Plantactinospora soyae: one gene and its partners. The protein of the gene in region 2 interacts with the protein of the main gene of each other region in a pairwise test. Links are inferred from orthologs where the notes say so. Each region holds a gene or a part of one and is shown on either strand. Other genes may lie near its edges.

The links.
Region 1: the proteins of dnaE (region 2) and rplL interact in binary tests that used the Escherichia coli proteins (3 or more experiments, as listed by UniProt). The link is inferred for Plantactinospora soyae from one-to-one orthologs.
Region 3: the proteins of dnaE (region 2) and H4W31_RS03610 interact in binary tests that used the Escherichia coli proteins (3 or more experiments, as listed by UniProt). The link is inferred for Plantactinospora soyae from one-to-one orthologs.

The regions. Positions count from the first base shown.
Region 1 is NZ_JADBEB010000001.1:913,375-916,441, reverse strand. What follows is about bases 149-3,067. They hold rplL (50S ribosomal protein L7/L12), read left to right. Parts: upstream 149-1,375; coding sequence 1,376-1,759; downstream 1,760-3,067. Other genes in these bases: rpoB (DNA-directed RNA polymerase subunit beta), read left to right, coding at 2,419-3,067; rplJ (50S ribosomal protein L10), read left to right, coding at 775-1,314; H4W31_RS04020 (hypothetical protein), read left to right, coding at 149-444. Outside these bases: more of H4W31_RS04020, read left to right, coding at 1-148. UniProt on the Escherichia coli protein: The binding site for several of the GTPase factors involved in protein synthesis (IF-2, EF-Tu, EF-G and RF3). Is thus essential for accurate translation.
Region 2 is NZ_JADBEB010000001.1:9,070,059-9,074,326, forward strand. What follows is about bases 30-4,149. They hold dnaE (DNA polymerase III subunit alpha), read right to left. Parts: upstream 3,770-4,149; coding sequence 230-3,769; downstream 30-229. Other genes in these bases: H4W31_RS39550 (DUF2567 domain-containing protein), read right to left, coding at 30-59. Also shown: more of H4W31_RS39550, read right to left, coding at 1-29. UniProt on the Escherichia coli protein: DNA polymerase III is a complex, multichain enzyme responsible for most of the replicative synthesis in bacteria. This DNA polymerase also exhibits 3' to 5' exonuclease activity. The alpha chain is the DNA polymerase catalytic subunit.
Region 3 is NZ_JADBEB010000001.1:826,270-829,404, forward strand. The notes cover bases 118-3,104. They hold H4W31_RS03610 (pyridoxal phosphate-dependent aminotransferase), read left to right. Parts: upstream 118-1,016; coding sequence 1,017-2,192; downstream 2,193-3,104. Other genes in these bases: H4W31_RS03605 (MmpS family transport accessory protein), read left to right, coding at 118-975; glmM (phosphoglucosamine mutase), read right to left, coding at 2,250-3,104. Also shown: more of H4W31_RS03605, read left to right, coding at 1-117; more of glmM, read right to left, coding at 3,105-3,135. UniProt on the Escherichia coli protein: Shows aminotransferase activity with methionine and histidine as substrates, and to a lesser extent also with phenylalanine.

The DNA of each region.
Region 1 (3,067 bases), 8.2 Mb from region 2 along the record:
GAACTGGCCGCGGGCGTACTCGCCGCCGTGGTGGCCGGGTTGGCCTTCGCGCCGGTCGCGTTGCTCGTACCCTGGCTGGTCGGCGGGGTCACCGGGCCGGAGCGGACCGGCGACCTGCCGATCCTCCTGGGGCTGGGGGTCGGGCTGTGGGCGTACCTGCTGGTCCTGCCGGCGGCGATCGCCCTGGGCGCGCTGGCCAGCCGGGCGGCGACGGCGAGCCCGCTCTACGGGGTGGCCGTCCTGGTCGGCGGGGTGGTCGGGGCGTTCGTGTTCGGCCTGAAGACCTCGGTGGTGCCCTGGCTCGCGCCGCCGGTGCTGGCGACCGCCCGGGCGAGTACGACGGGCCCGACGGCGGGCACGCTGGCGCTGCTGACGGCACACGCCCTGGCCTGGAGCGCCGTCGCGCTGGCCGGCTACGCCTGGTTGCGCCGTCGACGGGCGTGACCGGGACCACCTCGGGTGATTTGGCCGTCACCCGGGGCGTACCGTAGGCTGTGATTCTGTCCGCGCTTCTGCGGGCGGAAATCGTATTCACCCAGAGACCGCTGGTCACCGTGCTTCGGCACGGTCGAAGGTCCCGTTGGACGGGACGGCCCGCGCAGGGCGAGACGGATAGCGTGCCAGGTCATGATCACATGATCTTCCCGCCCCGTGCGCCGTGCGCCGGGGCGTCTCTCGTTGTGGCGGAGCCTCCGACGCACCCGTTGCCCGATCGAGCCGCAGGGCCGATCGGTGTCGGTGGTGACCAGCCTGGAGCAATGAGAGAGGAGGGACATGGCGGACAAGCCGGTTCGGGCTGACAAGGCCACCGCCGTCGCCGAGCTCACCGAGTACTTCCGTAACTCGGGTGCCACCGTGCTGACCGAATACCGTGGTCTGACGGTTTCCCAGCTGACCCAGTTGCGTCGCACGCTCGGTCGGGACACGACCTACGAGGTTGCGAAGAACACGCTGGCGAAGCGTGCCGCGACGGATGCTGGCATTGCCGGCCTCGACGAGCTGTTCACCGGTCCTACCGCGCTGACTTTCGTCTCCGGGGACGTGGTCGAAGCGGCGAAGGGTCTGCGGGAGTTCGCGAAGGCCAATCCGAAGCTCGTCATCAAGGGTGGCGTCTTCGAGGGCCGGGCGATCACCGCGGACGAGGTCAACAAGCTTGCCGACCTTGAGTCCCGTGAGGTGCTGCTGGCCAAGCTGGCCGGCGCGATGAAGGGCAGCCTGAGCAAGGCCGCTGCCCTGTTCCAGGCGCCGCTGGCGCAGACCGCCCGCTTGGCGGCTGCCCTGCAGGACAAGCGTGAGAAGGAGGGGCAGGCCTGAGGCCAGCCCGTCCGATACCCCGATATTCGTGTAACAGATCTACGAAAGGACGCCAGACATCATGGCGAAGCTCAGCACCGACGAGCTGCTCGACGCGTTCAAGGAGATGACGCTGATCGAGCTGTCGGAGTTCGTGAAGCAGTTCGAGACGACCTTCGACGTCACCGCCGCGGCGCCGGTCGCGATGGCCGCCGCCGGTGGCGCTGCCGCGCCGGCCGAGGCCGAGCCGGAGCAGGACGAGTTCGACGTCATCCTCGACGCCGACGGTGGCAAGAAGATTCAGGTCATCAAGGTCGTCCGCGAGCTGACCGGCCTGGGCCTCAAGGAGGCCAAGGACCTGGTCGAGGCCGCGCCGAAGGCCGTCCTGGAGAAGGCCAACAAGGAGACCGCCGACAAGGCCAAGGCCAAGCTCGAGGCCGAGGGCGCCAAGGTCACCCTCAAGTAGGTTCGCACCACGTCATCCGTCCCGGCCCGATCCTTTCGTCCCCGCTCCGCCGAGTGGGACCCGACGGGGAACGGGCCGTGGCGGGTGTCCGCGTCGGGTCGAGTGAGCTGACGCACAGGAATTCGCCACGGGCGGTGATCCGGCGCCGGATCGCCGCCCGTTCCCGTCCGCTGACAGCCTGCGACCGTCGATGATCAGGGCTTTGGCGCCTCCGACCGTGGTCGTACGGCCGCCCGGGCGGCCGCCGCGGGATGGCGACCCGGGTAAAGACGTTGTCCGACCCGGGCATCAGCCCTTGACGCGGCACGAAGCGGCAGGCACGCTGACATCAGCAAGACCTTCCGCGCTTGCGACGGCCGACACCTGGGTAAGAGCCGACGGCAGCACCACGAGCCGCTGGTATCAGACGGGCCTAGCGGGATGCGTGCGGGAACGTGTAAGCGCGCTCAGCGCGCGCCGACCGAGTGTCGGCGACACGTTCTGCAACGCCCTGCCGTGGTGGGCTGGACAGCGGTTAGCCGCTCGGCTACACTGCTAGTTTGCGCTGCCTTCCGACTTGACCCCTGCTCGGAATGTCCGATTGTGGATATTTGGAGTGGGGCCATTGGAGTGCACGCGTAACAGCCGTTCTGCAGCACCGGTCCTCGGAAGGACGCATCTTGGCAGCTTCCCGCCCTGCGAAGACCAGTCGTACGTCGAGCGCTTTCGCGCCCCGCCGAATTTCCTTCGGCAGGATTACCGAACACCTCGAGGTCCCCAACCTCCTCGCCATCCAGAACGAGTCGTTTGACTGGCTGGTCGGCAACGAGGGTTGGCAGGGCCGGTCGGCCGACGACCCGCACGCTCGATCGGGTCTCGCTGAGATCCTCGACGAGATCAGTCCCATTGAGGACTTCTCCGGCACTATGTCACTTTCCTTCTCCGCGCCCCGCTTCGACGAGGTCAAGGCCTCGATCGAGGAGTGCAAGGAGAAGGACCTGACCTACTGCGCCCCGCTGTTCGTGACCGCGGAGTTCACCAACAACACCACTGGCGAGATCAAGAGCCAGACGGTGTTCATGGGCGACTTCCCGATGATGACGCCCAAGGGCACCTTCATCATCAACGGCACCGAGCGCGTCGTGGTGAGTCAGCTCGTCCGGTCCCCGGGCGTGTACTTCTCCAAGGAGCCGGACAAGACCTCCGACCGCGACCTCTCCAGCGTCAAGGTCATCCCGAGTCGGGGTGCCTGGCTGGAGTTCGACATCGACAAGCGAGACACCGTGGGTGTCCGCATCGACCGTAAGCGCCGGCAGGCCGTCACCGTCC
Region 2 (4,268 bases):
GGGCGGCCGTCGTCCCCATCGCCGAGCGGGCCTTCGGGATGGGAGTTTGCCGGGCTCACCGGATGATCCTCTCAGGCGGGGTGGACCGGCCGGGGCCCGGATCCGGAGAACGGCTCAGGACAGGGGTGATCCGGAGCCCTCGCCGTCACCCGGGCGCCCCGGCAGCCCGGATGTTGGGAAGGGCCCCTTCCTATACAGAAAGCGATAGGAAGGGGCCCTTCCTTGCACCTCAGCCGGCGACGGCGCTGGGGCCGAGCAGGGCCTTGAGGTCGGCCATCAGCGCGGTGGTCGGGGCCACCCGGAGGGGGCTGAGCCGGAGCAGGGTGGCCCGGGAGCCGTTGATCAGTTTGACGTGCACCTCGGCCGAGCCGGGATGGCTGGTCAGCACCTCGCGGAGTCGTTCGACCAGAGGTGGGGTGCAGCGGGACGGCGGAAGGGCGAGGACGATCGGCTTGACCTCGTCGGCGGCGGTGATCTCCGGCATGGAGAGGTCCATGGCCATCATCCGGGGCTGATCGTCCCGGCGGTCGACCCGGCCCTTGACGACGACGATCGCGTCCTCGGCGATGTACTGGCCGACCAGTTCGTAGGTGTTCGGGAAGAACAGCACCTCGACCGCCCCGCCGAGGTCCTCCAGGGTGGCCGACGCCCAGGCCCGGCCCTGCTTGGTGATCCGTCGCTGGACCCCGGAGAGGATGCCGGCCAGGTTCACCACCGCACCGTCGCTGACCGCGCCCTCCTCGGCGAGCGTGGCGATGGACATGTCCGCGGCGGCGGCGAGGACGTGCTCCACGCCGAACAGCGGATGGTCGGAGACGTAGAGGCCGAGCATCTCCCGTTCGAAGGTGAGCAGGTCGGTCTTGTCCCACTCCGTGGTCGGGATCGGCGGGGTGACCACCATGCCGCCGCCGGCACCACCGTCGCCACCGCCACCGAAGGCGTCGCCGAACAGGTCGTACTGGCCGACCGCCTCGTTGCGCTTCAGCGCGATGAACGAGTCGATCGCGTCGGTGTGTACGGCGAGCAGCCCCTTGCGGGTGTGCCCGAGCGAGTCGTAGGCGCCGGCCTTGATCAGCGATTCCATCGTCTTCTTGTTGCAGGCGACGGCGTCGACCTTGCGCAGGTAGTCGTAGAAGTCGGTGAACCGGCCCTTCTCCTTGCGGGAGCGGCGGATCGACTCGACCACGTTCGTGCCGACGTTGCGGACGGCGGCCAGCCCGAACCGGATGTCGGTGCCGACGGCGGCGAACCGGGCGTTGGACTCGTTGACGTCCGGCGGCAGCACCTTGATGCCCATCCGCCGGCACTCGGCGAGGTAGACCGCCGACTTGTCCTTGTCGTCGCCGACCGAGGTCAGCAGCGCGCTCATGTACTCGGCCGGGAAGTTGGCCTTCAGGTAGGCGGTCCAGTAGGAGACCACCCCGTACGCGGCACTGTGCGCCTTGTTGAAGGCGTAGTCGGAGAACGGGACCAGGATGTCCCAGAGCGTCTTGATCGCCGCGTCGCTGTAGTTGTTGGCCTTCATGCCGGCGGCGAACGGCTTGAACTCCTTGTCGAGGATCTCCTTCTTCTTCTTGCCCATCGCCCGGCGGAGCAGGTCCGCGGCGCCGAGGGTGTACCCGGCGACCTTCTGGGCGATCGCCATCACCTGCTCCTGGTAGACGATCAGCCCGTAGGTGTCGCCCAGGATCTCGGAGAGGGACTCGGCCAGCTCGGGGTGGATCGGCACCACCGGCTTGCGGTTGTTCTTCCGGTCGGCGTACTCGTTGTGCGCGTTGGCGCCCATCGGGCCGGGCCGGTAGAGCGCGCCGACGGCCGAGATGTCCTCGAAGTTGTCCGGTGCCATCGAGCGGAGCAGGGCCCGCATCGGGCCGCCGTCGAACTGGAACACCCCGAGGGTGTCGCCCCGGCCGAGCAGGGCGTACGTCGCCTTGTCGTCCAGCGGCAGGTCCTCCAGGACCAGGTCGATCCCCCGGTTGTCCCGGATGGCGTCCAGCGCGTCGTCCATGATGGTCAGGTTGCGCAGGCCCAGGAAGTCCATCTTGAGCAGGCCGATGGTCTCGCAGGCACCCATGTCCCACTGGGTGATGATCGAGCCGTCCTGCTCGCGCTTGTGGATCGGCAGCACGTCGAGCAGCGGGTCCCGGGACAGGATGACGCCGGCCGCGTGTACGCCCCACTGCCGCTTGAGCCCCTCCAGCCCCTTGGCGGTGTCGACGATCTTCGCCACCTCGGCGTCACCGTCGTAGAGCTGGCGGAACTCGGCCGCCTCCTGGTAACGCTGGTGGTTCGGGTCGAAGATGCCGCCGAGCGGGATGTCCTTGCCCATCACCGCCGGGGGCATCGCCTTGGTGATCCGGTCACCCATCGCGAACGGGTAGCCGAGGACCCGGGCCGCGTCCTTGATCGCCGCCTTCGCCTTGATCGTGCCGTACGTAATGATCTGCGCGACCCGCGCCTCGCCGTACTTCTCGGTGGCGTAGCGGATCATGTCACCGCGCCGACGCTCGTCGAAGTCCATGTCGATGTCGGGCATCGAGACGCGGTCGGGGTTGAGGAACCGCTCGAAGAGCAGGCCGTGCGCCATCGGGTCCAGTTCGGTGATGCCCAGCGCGTACGCGATCAGCGCGCCGGCCGCCGAGCCACGGCCCGGTCCGACCCGGATCCCCTCCCGCTTGGCGTACGCGATGAGGTCGGCGGTGACCAGGAAGTAGCCCGGAAAGCCCATCGTGATGATCACGTCGAGCTCGTACTCGGCCTGCTTGCGGCGGTCCTCCGGAATGCCGCCCGGGAACCGCCGCTCCAGCCCGCGCAGCACCTCCTTGCGGAGGTACGTCTCCTCGGTCTCCCCGGCCGGGATCGGGAACTGCGGCATCAGGTTGCGCGAGGCGAACACCGTCGAGTAGTCGCCGATCTTCTCGGCGATCTCCAGGGTGTTGTCGCAGGCCCCGGGGACCTCGGCGTCCCAGAGTGCGCGCATCTCGGCCGGCGACTTCAGATAGAAGTCCCGGGCGTCGAACCTGAACCGCTTCGGGTCGGCCATCGTCGACCCGGACTGCACGCAGAGCAGCACCTCGTGCGCGTCCGCGTCCTTGGCGTACGTGTAGTGCAGGTCGTTGGTGGCCACCGGCTTCAGGTTGAGCTTCTTGCCCAGCCGGATCAGGTCCTGCCGGATCCGGGTCTCGATGTCGAGCCCGTGGTCCATCACCTCGAGGTAGTAGTTGTCCGCCCCGAAGATGTCCCGGAACTCCGACGCCGACTCGCACGCCTTCTCGAAGTTGCCGATCCGCAGCCAGGTCTGCACCTCGCCGGACGGGCAGCCGGTGGTGGCGATGATGCCCTTGCCGTACTCGTGCAGCAGTTCCCGGTCGGCGCGCGGCTTGTAGAAGTAGCCCTCCAGGCTCGACCGGGACTGCAACCGGAACAGGTTCCGCAGCCCCTCGGCGTCCGCCGCCAGCATCGTCATGTGGGTGTACGCGCCACCGCCGGAGACGTCGTTCTCGCCGCCGTCGGCCCAGCGGACCCGGGTCCGGTCCCGACGGTCCGTCCCCGGAGTCAGATAGATCTCACTGCCGATGATCGGTCTGACCCCGGCGGCCGTGGCCTGCTTGTGGAAGTCGTACGCGCCGAACAGGTTGCCGTGGTCGGTCATCGCCAGCGCCGGCATGCCGAGCCGGTCCGTCTCGGCGAACAACTCCTTGAGTCGGGCCGCCCCGTCGAGCATCGAGTACTCGGTGTGCACATGAAGGTGCACGAACGAGTCAGACACCCAGGGCCCCCTTCCCTCACGCGGCTGCCGGCCGACCCGCCAACCCACCGGTCGACGGCGGCTACCGGTCACCCAGCGACGCATCCCCCACGGCACCACCGCCGCACCTGGCGTACGCAGCCGGAACGGCACGATCCATGCCCTACGGCAGGACACCGTCCCCGGCGAAGCGCCACCGCCGGCCCCCGAGCCTAGTCCCCGGATCGTCCGGCCTCTAGGGGCCACACCCGCCGTCGCGAGCTGTCCCACATCCCGCCCGCGACACGCCGACCGACGCCACCGTTCCGGCCCGGACGGTGCCCTGATCCGGACCGGACAGCGGGACGATCCGGCCCGGCCGGAAGCGCGTCCCGGAACCGGTCGACCCGGCCGGGGACACGGCCCGGGACTCGGCGGGGACGCCGCAGGTGAGCAGGGTCCGGGTGCCGACACGGCCCGGAACTCGGCGGGGACACGGCCCGGGGACCGGCCGACCCGGGACCGGCCGACCCGGGACCGG
Region 3 (3,135 bases), 8.2 Mb from region 2 along the record:
CAACCGGCACAACCGGCGACGTACGGCCAACCGGCGCAGCCGGCCCAGCCGGGCAGCTACGGCCAACCGCCCCAGCCCACCCCGTACGGGCAGCAGCCGACGTCAGGCCCCGGTTGGGGGCAGCCGCAGCAACCCGCCTACGGCCAGCCGCCACAGCAGCCCGGCTACGGCCAGCCCCCGCAGCAGCCCGGCTACGGCCAGCAGCCGCCGTACGGCCAGCCGCCACAGCAGCCCGGGTACGGCCAGCCGCCGCAGCAGCCCTACGGTGCCGGTCAGGCGTACCCGCCGCAGTCCGCTCCTCCGGCCACGCCTTACCCGACCAGCGGGGCGCCGAACCAGCAGGACGGCGGTTACGGGGTCTATCCGCCGCAGTCCGGCCCGCCCGGCCCCGACCCGTACGGCGCCACCCCCGGCTATCCGGGCTACCAGCCGGGGCAGCCGGGCGCTCCCGGTGGGCCGTTCCCGCCGGCACCGCCCAAGAAGAGCAACAAGACGATGATCATCGTAATCGTCGCGGTCGGGGTGGTCCTGGTCCTCGGCGCCTGCGTCGGGCTCTGCCTCGGCCCGTTCGCGGCGATGGACCGGCTCCAGAACAGCGTGGAGGACAGCCAGGGCTTCGACCCGCCGGAGATCACCTCGGTGCCGGAGCCGACCCGGGCGGGCAGCGGCAGCGGCACCTCCGGTAACTCCGGCAGCGGCCAGTCGGTGGTCTACGAGGTGACCGGCAGCGGACGCGCCGCACTGTCGTACACCGACCAGTCCGGCAAGCCCACCCACGCCACCTCGGTCGACCTGCCCTGGCGGAAGGAGGTCAGGATTCCGGCGGACCTGCCCAAGATCGTGACCGCGATCCGGACCGGCGGGGGCTCCGGCGACATCGCCTGCAAGGTCACGGTCGACGGCCAACAGGCCGCCACCAAGACCGGCAGCGGCGATTTCGCGGCCGTCACCTGCTCCGAGTTCAGCACGGGCTGAGCCGGGGCGGAACGCCTAGGGTGACGGGGGTGACGACGACGATGGACCCCGATCCCCTGGTACGCCGGATGCGCCCGTTCGGTACCACCATCTTCGCGGAGATGTCGGCGCTGGCGGTGCGCACCGGTGCGGTCAACCTCGGCCAGGGCTTCCCGGACACCGACGGTCCGGCCGAGATGCTGGCCGCGGCGGTCGACGCGCTGCGCGGCGGTCAGAACCAGTACCCGCCCGGCCCCGGTATCCCCGCCCTGCGCGCGGCGGTCGCCGCCCACCAGCGCCGGTTCTGGGACCTGGAGTACGACCCGGACGGCGAGGTGCTGGTCACGGCCGGGGCGACCGAGGCGATCGCCGCCGCGATCCTCGGACTCTGCGAGCCGGGCGACGAGGTGGTCTGCTTCGAGCCCTACTACGACTCGTACGCGGCGTCGATCGCGCTGGCCGGCGCGGTCCGCCGGCCGGTGACGCTCCGCCCGACCGACAACGGCCGGTACGCGTTCGACCCGGCGGAGCTGCGGGCCGCGTTCGGCCCCCGTACCCGGCTGGTCCTGCTCAACTCGCCGCACAATCCGACCGGCAAGGTCTTCGACGCCGCCGAACTCGCGCTGATCGCCGAACTCTGCCAGGAGTACGACACCTACGCGGTCACCGACGAGGTGTACGAGCACCTGGTCTTCACCGACGCCGACTCCGGGCACGTCCCGCTGGCCGGCCTGCCCGGCATGTGGGAACGCACCCTGCGGGTGTCCTCGGCCGGCAAGACGTTCTCCTGCACCGGCTGGAAGATCGGCTGGGCCAGTGGGCCGGCCCGACTGGTCGCCGCGACGATGCGGGTCAAGCAGTTCCTGACCTTCGTGAACGGGGCGCCGCTGCAACCGGCGGTCGCGGTGGCGCTGGCCCTGCCGGACAGCTACTACGACGGGTACCGGGCCGATCTCCAGACCCGGCGGGACCAGCTCGTCGGCGGGCTGACCGAGGCCGGTTTCGGGGTGCTGTCCCCCGAGGGCACCTACTTCGTCACGGCCGACATCACCGCACTGGGCGGTCGGGACGGCATGGAGTTCTGCCGCGCCCTACCGGAGCGCTGCGGCGTGGTGGCCGTACCCACGCAGGTGTTCTACGACGATGCCGAGGCGGGACGACGGCTGGTCCGGTTCGCGTTCTGCAAGCGCCCGGAGGTCCTGGCCGAGGCCGTCACCCGACTGCGGGCGCTGACCTAGGCCCCGCCACCGGAACCGGCAGCGCCGGCTCAGGCCGGAACGGGACTGGGCGCCGGCTCAGGCCGGAACGGGACTGGCGTTGCGTACCTCGACCGCGATCCGCTCCGCCACGTCCTGGGCCACCCGCACCGTCGGCGCCTCGACCATCACCCGGACCAGCGGTTCGGTGCCGGACGGCCGGAGCAGTACCCGCCCCGTCTCGCCCAGTTCCGCCTCGGCGCGCTCGACCGCACCGAGCACCGCCGGCGCTCCGGCCCCGACGGTACGGTCGGCGACGGGGACGTTGATCAGCACCTGCGGCAGCTTGGTCACCACTGCGGCCAGCTCGGCCAGGCTGCGACCGGTGGCGGCCACCCGGGACATCAGGTGCAGGCCGGTGAGGATCCCGTCGCCGGTCGTGGCGTACGCGGGCAGCACCACGTGCCCGCTCTGCTCGCCGCCGAGCGCGTACCCGGAGGCCCGCAGCTCCTCCAGGACGTACCGGTCGCCGACCTTGGTCTCGATGAGCCGGATGCCCTCGGCCGACATGGCGAGCCGAAGACCCAGGTTGCTCATCACGGTCGCGACCAGGGTGTCCTGGGTCAGGGTCCCGGCGTCCCGCATGGCCAGGGCCAGGATCGCCATGATCTGGTCCCCGTCCACCTCGGTGCCGTCGGCGGCGACCGCGACGCACCGGTCGGCGTCGCCGTCGTGCGCGATGCCCAGGTCCGCACCGTGCTCCAGCACCGCGGCCTGGAGCGCGTCGAGGTGGTTCGACCCGCACTCGTCGTTGATGTTGAGGCCGTCCGGCTCGGCGTGGATCGAGATGACCTCGGCGCCCGCCTCCTGGTACGCGACCGGGGCGACCTCCGCGGCCGCGCCGTTCGCGCAGTCGACGACGATCTTCAACCCGTCGAGCCGGTGCGGAACCGTGCCGACCAGGTGCTGCACGTAGTGTTCGGCG